2 regions of the Tissierella sp. MB52-C2 genome follow, and region 2 is predicted to be linked to the other one. Evidence: riboswitches for the same ligand, from Rfam matches in the RefSeq annotation. Region 2 holds a riboswitch; the other holds the start of a gene.
The links. Region 2 has a riboswitch for thiamine pyrophosphate ahead of thiD (bifunctional hydroxymethylpyrimidine kinase/phosphomethylpyrimidine kinase). Riboswitches for the same ligand answer to the same signal wherever they lie in the genome.

Region 1 (4,136 bases), 380 kb from region 2:
TAATAGTCAAAGGCATTGGTGGTTTTTACTACGTAAAGACTAAGGATGAGATAATTGAATGTAGGGCCAGAGGAGTATTCAGAGAAGAAAATCTAACTCCTTTAATTGGAGATAAAGTAAGGATTAGAATAAGTGATGAAGATAATACAGGATATATAGAGGAGATCTATCCAAGGAACTCACAGCTACTAAGACCTCCAGTAGCAAATATTACTCAAGCCGTTATAGTCATGAGTATAAAAAAACCAGATATTAATACATGGCTTTTAGACAGATTTCTTTTAATGGCAGAATATGAAAAATTGGAAGTCACCATATGTCTAAATAAATCTGATTTAGATTTAGACAACGCATCAAGGCTTAAAAACATATACGAGACAGCTGGATATAAAGTAATTATGACAAGCGCAATAAATCATATTGGTATAGAAGAGTTGAAGGAAATATTAAGTGGTAATATTTCAGTTTTTGCAGGTCCTTCAGGAGCAGGGAAATCATCACTTTTAAATGGAGTCAATAAAAACTTCAAACTACAAACTGGAGATGTAAGTTCAAAAACTAAAAGAGGTAAGCATACGACTAGACATGTAGAGCTGCTAGAATTGGATAATAATACATTTGTTTTAGATTCTCCAGGATTTAGTTCTTTAAATGTGGATTTTATTGAGGAAGAATCAGAACTTAGAGAATATTTCAGAGAAATAAAGAAATATGGGGAGAAATGTAGGTTTATAAGCTGCTTACATGGGAATGAACCTGATTGTGAAGTAAAGAATCAAGTAGAAAAAGGAAATATATCTAAGGAGAGGTATGAGAATTATTTACTTTTCCTAGAAGAAATAAAGAAAATAAGGAGGTACTAAAATGGCTAAGATCGCACCTTCGTTACTTGCCGCAGATTTTGCTAATTTAAAAGAAGATATAAAAAAAGTAGAAAATGGTGGTGCAGACTATCTTCATCTAGATGTAATGGATGGAATCTATGTACCTAATATTACCTTTGGGCCTCCAGTCATAAAAAGTCTAAGAAGTGTAACTAAACTACCCTTTGATGTACATCTTATGATAGATAGACCTGAAAGGTATATTAAAGACTTTGTAGAGGCAGGAGCAGATTTAATAACAGTACATGAAGAAGCAACTATTCATCTTCATAGAACTATACAAGAGATAAAATCATATGGAATTATGGCAGGTGTATCATTAAATCCTGCTACTACATTGGAAAACATAGAGTATATTTTAAATGATGTAGATTTAGTTCTTATCATGACTGTAAACCCTGGGTTTGGTGGGCAATCCTTTATTGAAGCAATGAAAGACAAGATAAAAAAACTAAGAAAAATCATTGATGATAGAGGTTTAAATATTATAATTCAAGTAGACGGTGGAGTAAAGCTTCAAAATGCTAGAGAAGTATTAGATTGCGGAGCTGATTTATTAGTAGCTGGTTCTGATATATTTGGGGCTGAAGATGTGGAAAAACGAACTAAAGAATTTAAAGAGTTGTAAAAATCATTTTGTATGATATAATGTAGTTAATTGCATAAAATGTTTAGCACTAGGGGAGCCGAAAGGCTGAGAGTGGATTTATCCCGACCCTTATGACCTGACCTGGATAATGCCAGCGTAGGGAAGTGTGTATTAGCCTTTAAATACCCATTGCCCTATATTGGCGATGGGTTTATTTATTTAAAGGAGGAGTTCAAATGCAAAAACGATGGAATGTAAAGATGTTGACAGAAGGGGGTATGATGATTGCATTAGCCACTATACTAAGTTATATTAAGGTATATGAAGCACCGATGGGTGGTTCGGTAACTGCTGGAAGTATGATTCCAATAATGCTATTTGCAATACGTTGGGGTGTAACACCAGGATTAACCATAGGTGGTGTTTATGGAATATTACAATTCGTATTAAAGCCTTATTTCTATCACCCAGTACAATTTATTTTAGATTATCCTTTAGCTTTTGGTATATTGGGATTAGCAGGAATTGCATATAGTATTAAAGATAGAGATTCAGTTAAGGGATATTTAGGAATTTTTTTAGCTGTATTTATGGGAATTTTAGGTAGAATGATATCTCATGTTTTATCAGGTGTAATATTCTTTGCTGAATATGCAGGTGACTTAAACCCTTGGATTTATTCAATACAATATAACGCTTATTATTTAGTGCCAGAACTAATTATTTCTTGTATAGTAATTGCAATTATATGGAAACCTTTAGAAAAGACAATAAAAGCAAAGTAGGAAAGAGGTTTTTAAATGAAAGGACTAATAGTTTCAAGTGGAACCATTACTAATTATAATAGGTTAAAAGAAATTATCAGTGAAGTAGATTTTATTGTATGTGCAGATGGAGGAATGGAACATCTGCTGAAAATTAACAAGCTGCCAGATTTGATTTTGGGAGATTTAGACTCAATAAGTAAGTCAACTTTAGAATATATATTAAGTAAAAATGTCCCTATTGAAAAATATTCATCTATTAAAGATGTAACAGATACAGAGTTAGCTATGGATTATTTAGTAGATAAGGGATATGATGAAATTGTACTTATGGGAGTAACAGGGTCTAGGCAAGATCATACAATGGCGAATATATTCTTGCTTAATACTTTACATGATAAAGGAATTAAAGGAAAAATAGTAGATGATAATAATATTATTTATTTAACAGACAATTATTTGGAAATAGAAAATTTAAAAGATCATTATGTTTCTGTTATACCTATATCAAATGATGGAATAATTGTATCTTTAAAAGGATTTTTCTATAACTTAGATAATAAATTTATCTCTTTTGGTTCAACTCTTGGAATTAGTAATAAAATCATTGAAGACATTGGAAAAGTTCAGATTCATAAGGGAAGAGCACTAATATTTGTGTCAAAAGATTAAGCTTAAGATATAGATAACCAACATGAAATCATAATAAAAAATACTAAGAAAGTGCATTTGCAGAATATGGAATAACTCCCAATGAATGAAGCTATAAAATCCGTAAAGAAATTTATATGTTTGAGCGTAGCGAGTTTATAAATTTTAGGATTTTGTAGCTGAATGAGTTGTAGGAGTTATTCATATTCGAAACAGCACGAACGTGTATTTTTTATTATGATGTTGGTTATCTATATATTCTTAAGCTTTTTTGTAACTATTTATTTATTATATGAATAGGATATAATAAAGTGCTTAGGGGTGTTGCTTATGAAGAGGTTTTGTTATAGATATATAAGGAGGATAAAAAAAATAGTAGGTATAACTTTGGCAGTAGTAGGACTATTAATAATTATGAGGTTTATACCTATACAATTTATTCTAGTATTAATAGGAATAGGACTCCTTATAATGGGTGCATTAATTTTAAAAATAAAATAAGGCTTTCCTTTATAAGTGGAAGCCTTGTTTTATAAAAACAGAAAAGTCCCGTTTTAGTATTTACATAAAAGGACTTTGCATAAATGAGTCTCAAAAAAGGCCTCCTTATAATTCTTAGATAGAAGCCTTTTTTAATTTGATTACATAATTATAATGCTCTTTCAACATATCCAGATCTTAAACATCTAGTACAAACATTAACTTTTTTCGTTCCACCATTAACAACAGCTCTTACTGATCTAATGTTAGGTGACCAACTTCTTGAACTCTTTTTATTTGAGAAAGTAACCTTGTTACCAAATACTTTTCCCTTTCCACATACTTCACAAACTTTCGCCATTCGAAACACCTCCTTAACTACTATGAAAATACTTATTAAGTATTTTTATTCAATAATAACACATTATATTCTAACACAATAATTAGTAAAAATGCAACTAAAATGTATTATTATAATATGATTTAGTTGAACTATTTCTAAATTTGGGGTAAAATAGAAAATATGGCATATTTAAAATAAGGAGGCGATTATTTATGTCAGCCAAAACTAATACCGAATATGGAGCAATTAGTATAGATGATAATGTAATAGCTACTCTTGCGGGAATATCAGCAATGGAAAGTTATGGTATAGTGGGTATGGCTTCTAAAAATGCGACAGATGGATTGTTTGAATTATTAAAATCGGATTATTTAGCTAAAGGCATTAAAGTCTATACGAAAGACGAAAAGTTAACGATTGATTTG
Region 2 (4,136 bases):
TATCTTTTAAAATTCTAAGATCTTCTATTTCAAATAACATTTCTTCAAGAAGAGCAAATTCTTCTCCTTTTTCATAAGAACCAGTTCTTATTGAATATATTTTTTGTTCTGAAACTTTCTCTGTATTTTTTGAAATTTGTATTTTTATATAAGCGGGATTCTTATATTCCTCTATTTTGAAATCAATTGGTTGATTAAATACTATGTTAAATCTTTGTGCAGAGTCATCTAAAGTCATTAATTCATAAATATCTTGGATATATTCACTCTTTTTTAACTCTTCAAAGTACTTACTAGCTGAAAGACCTCTTGCACCAGATATAGAAAATGTCATTGTAAAAGGTGCTTCCTTATAATCCACATTAAAAGATGGTGCTATTTCTTGGTTTTCTTTATTAAAGCCATCAAAGTTTATTGTGATAATATCAGAATCTTTTTTTTGGTCTAGAGATATAAAATTTACATCAATCCCATCAGTTATTTTACCTCCTTGAGAACTTCCATTATTAAATTGAAGTATATTAACTAGTGTCCCTAAAACAGGAACACCTTCAAGGCTATTTGCAAAGGATGGGGAAATGTTTATGCTAAGAGTAAATATTCCAACTGCCGCAGCTACTGATATAAAGCTATTAATTATTTTTTTCTTACTTTTATTATTTTTTTTCATATAATTTTCTCCCTTTATTATTGAATTGTTAATTGTATCGTTTAAGGCATCAGGTATCTTTATATCTGAATAAATTTTTTTCAAATCATCCGTATTATTATTCAAAATCTTCGCCCTCCTTAAGTTCTATTTTCAAAAGTTCTATTGCCTTATAAAGCCGAGTTTTTACTGTACTTAAAGGAAGTTCTAGAATTTCAGCTATTTCTTTCAACTTTAAGTTTTGAGAGTATCTTAGTATTATGACAATTTTATAATTAGAGTCTAACTTCTCTAAGGCTTCTTTTAAGTCAATGGTTTCCACAATATCATTTTTTTCATTATTTAAATTTTCTATAGCCTTATTATCTAGATATAAAATTCTTTTAGATTTGTTTATAAAATTGATAGCACAATTGATGACTATACGAACAAGCCATGTATTAAAATATTCTGGATGTTTTAACTTGCCTATTGATATATAAGCTTTATAGACTGCTTCTCCTATAATATCAAGTGCATCTTGTTCATTGTGTACATAGCTATATGCAATTCTATATAAATCTTCTTTTTTGCTATTTATAAGAAGGCCAAAACTCTCACCATCTCCTTTTATTGCTTTAAGAACTAATTTTTCCAGTATAACCACCTCCTTGAGAATAAAATATGAGCTCATTTTTATTATCTATCTATTAGACAATTATATAGATGAAAAAGTTTTATTAAATTATATATTTAGTATATTATTTTTATATATGTGATTGTTGAATTATATCTTAAAGAGTAATTATACTTATTTAGATAATTTTTTAAATCTAATATCTGATGATAGTAGGACTATAATTGTTGAAAATAGCAATCAGTCTATAAATAAAGTTAGGGATAAAATTATATTTTGTACCTTGATTATGTTATTATTATAAGATATACTCAATATAGTTAATGTTTGTGGGGGGACTAGAAATAGTTGAGAAGGTAAAACCTGACCCTTTGAACCTGTTGGTTAATACCAACGTAGGGAAGCAAATCACTTACGTTATTGTATTTGATTAGGGTGCTTCTCTGTGTAGAGAAGTACCCTATTATTATTTAAGATAGGGTTATTAAGTATAAAAATGAATATAGTCAATGTTTGCGGGGGGACTAGAAATAGTTGAGAAGGTAAAACCTGACCCTTTGAACCTGTTGGTTAATACCAACGTAGGGAAGCAAATCACTTACATTATTGTATTTGATTAGGGTGCTTCTCCATATAGAGAAGTACCCTAATTTATTTTATATAAAGAATAAAGGGAGGAGTTTCAATGAAAAAGGTACTTAGTATTGCTGGATCAGACTGTAGTGGAGGTGCTGGTATACAAGCAGATTTAAAAACATTTTCAGCACATGGAGTATTTGGAATGAGTGTCATTGTTTCAGTAGTAGCAGAGAACACAAGTCGTGTTATCGATATACAAGATGTTACTCCAGATATGATTGAAAAACAGATTGATGCAGTATTCGAGGATATTGAAGTTGATGCTGTGAAAATTGGTATGCTGTCTACACAACTTTGTATGGAGGCAGTAGCAAGAAAACTTGAGCAATATAAGCCGTGTAATGTTGTAATTGATCCTGTAATGTATGCGAAAAATGGTTGCCCACTTATGGACCCCGATTCCATAGATACATTAATCAAGGTTGTACTACCTTATGCTGATTTACTTACACCTAATATCCCAGAGGCTGAGAAGATATCAAATATTCAGATAAGAAGCACAGAAGATATGAAAATAGCAGCAAAGCTTATTTATGATATGGGGTGTAAAAATGTTCTTGTTAAAGGTGGCCATGCTATTGGAGATGCACTGGATATTTTATATGATGGTAAAGAGTTTTATTATTTTGAAACCCAGCGTATAAATACAAAAAATACTCATGGGACAGGTTGTACTTTCTCTTCGGCTATTGCATCCAATCTTGCACATGGTATGTCTATGCCTGTTGCTGTAGAACAGGCTAAAAAATATATTACAACAGCAATTGAGCATTCCTTAAACATTGGTAAGGGTAATGGACCAACACATCATTTTTATGACCTATATAAAAATGGTTTGAACATCAAGGAAAGTAAAGGAGATTTATAATGAAAAATGAAAATCAACAGGTATCTACCTTTAGTCAAATATTATTATGGTTTGGTGCAGCGGTATCTATTGCTGAAATTATGACAGGAGCTTTACTTGCTCCATTGGGACTAGTCCAAGGTATTTGGGCTATTATTATTGGTCATGTAATTGGAGGTGCTATACTTTTTCCAGCGGGACTGATTGGTGCAAAAACTGGTCTTTCTGCCGCTGAATCTGTTCGTATTTCTTTTGGTAAATATGGTTCATTTGGATTCTCTTGGGTTAACATATTACAGCTTCTTGGTTGGACTGCAATTATGATTATTAACGGGGCAAAGGCATTTGATGGAATTACAAATCATCTTTGGGGCTATCAAAATGAAAAGCTATGGTGTATAGTTATTGGATTGCTTATTTGTATTTGGGTAGTAATTAGTATTAAAAATCTGTCAAAATTAAATACTGTGGTGATGACGGTCTTGTTTATATTTACAATTATTCTCGGTTTCACGGTTTTCAAAAATACTAGTGGAGTAAATGTAGTGGAAGAAGCTATGAGCTTTGGTACTGCGGTTGAACTTAATGTAGCTATGTCCCTTTCTTGGCTTCCTCTTATTTCTGATTATACAAGAAAGTTGGAGAAGAAAATCACAGGTACTTTGTGGAGTGTAATAAGTTATTTTGTTGGTAGTACAGTGATGTTTGTAATTGGACTCGGTGCAGCAATTTACACTGGTACATCGGATATTACATCCATATTAATGTCTGCAGGACTTGGCTTGATTGCTCTTGTAATTGTTCTATTTTCTACAGTTACCACTACATTTCTCGATGTTTATTCTGCAGGAGTAAGTACAGCTAATTTAAGTAAAAAGGTAAATGAAAAGTTTGCTGCTGTTATTGCATGTGTCGTAGGCTCATTACTTGCTATGTTTGTGCCTATTAGCCAATATGAGAATTTTTTATATCTTATAGGTTCTGTATTTGCACCCTTATTTGCCATCCTGTTTGTGGATTATTTTCTGTTGCATAAAAAAGATATAGACCCTAGTCACTCTCATAGCATAAGAAACATAATTTTATGGGTGATTGGATTTATCGTTTATCGTTTACTTATGCCTTATAACTCTATTATAGGAATCACGTTACCTGTAATGGTAGCAATGGGCTTTATATGCTTTATTATAAATAAAAGAAAGGCTGGGAGTATTAATGAATTATCTAACTAATGCTTGTGCGGATTTACTCCATGAAATCAGGATAAAAAGTCCACTTATTCATAATATCACTAATTATGTTACAGTAAATGATTGTGCAAATGCGATCTTGGCAATGGGGGCATCTCCTATTATGGCAGATGATGTTGCAGAAGTAGAAGAAAT

Region 1: linked by a shared signal. The riboswitch ahead of thiT (energy-coupled thiamine transporter ThiT) and the one ahead of thiD (bifunctional hydroxymethylpyrimidine kinase/phosphomethylpyrimidine kinase) in region 2 are both predicted to bind thiamine pyrophosphate.

The regions. Positions count from the first base shown of each region.
Region 1 covers NZ_CP133261.1:1,729,231-1,733,366, reverse strand. Annotated here, with positions in the region: gene rsgA (ribosome small subunit-dependent GTPase A) at 1-863, shown strand, start outside; gene rpe (ribulose-phosphate 3-epimerase) at 865-1,512, shown strand; TPP riboswitch at 1,554-1,653, shown strand; gene thiT (energy-coupled thiamine transporter ThiT) at 1,710-2,258, shown strand; gene RBU61_RS08705 (thiamine diphosphokinase) at 2,274-2,909, shown strand; gene RBU61_RS08700 (hypothetical protein) at 3,219-3,389, shown strand; gene rpmB (50S ribosomal protein L28) at 3,538-3,729, opposite strand; gene RBU61_RS08690 (Asp23/Gls24 family envelope stress response protein) at 3,924-4,136, shown strand, end outside.
Region 2 covers NZ_CP133261.1:2,111,452-2,115,587, reverse strand. Annotated here, with positions in the region: gene RBU61_RS10620 (hypothetical protein) at 1-775, opposite strand, end outside; gene RBU61_RS10615 (sigma-70 family RNA polymerase sigma factor) at 768-1,322, opposite strand; TPP riboswitch at 1,587-1,685, shown strand; TPP riboswitch at 1,773-1,871, shown strand; gene thiD (bifunctional hydroxymethylpyrimidine kinase/phosphomethylpyrimidine kinase) at 1,951-2,772, shown strand; gene cytX (putative hydroxymethylpyrimidine transporter CytX) at 2,772-3,983, shown strand; gene thiM (hydroxyethylthiazole kinase) at 3,967-4,136, shown strand, end outside.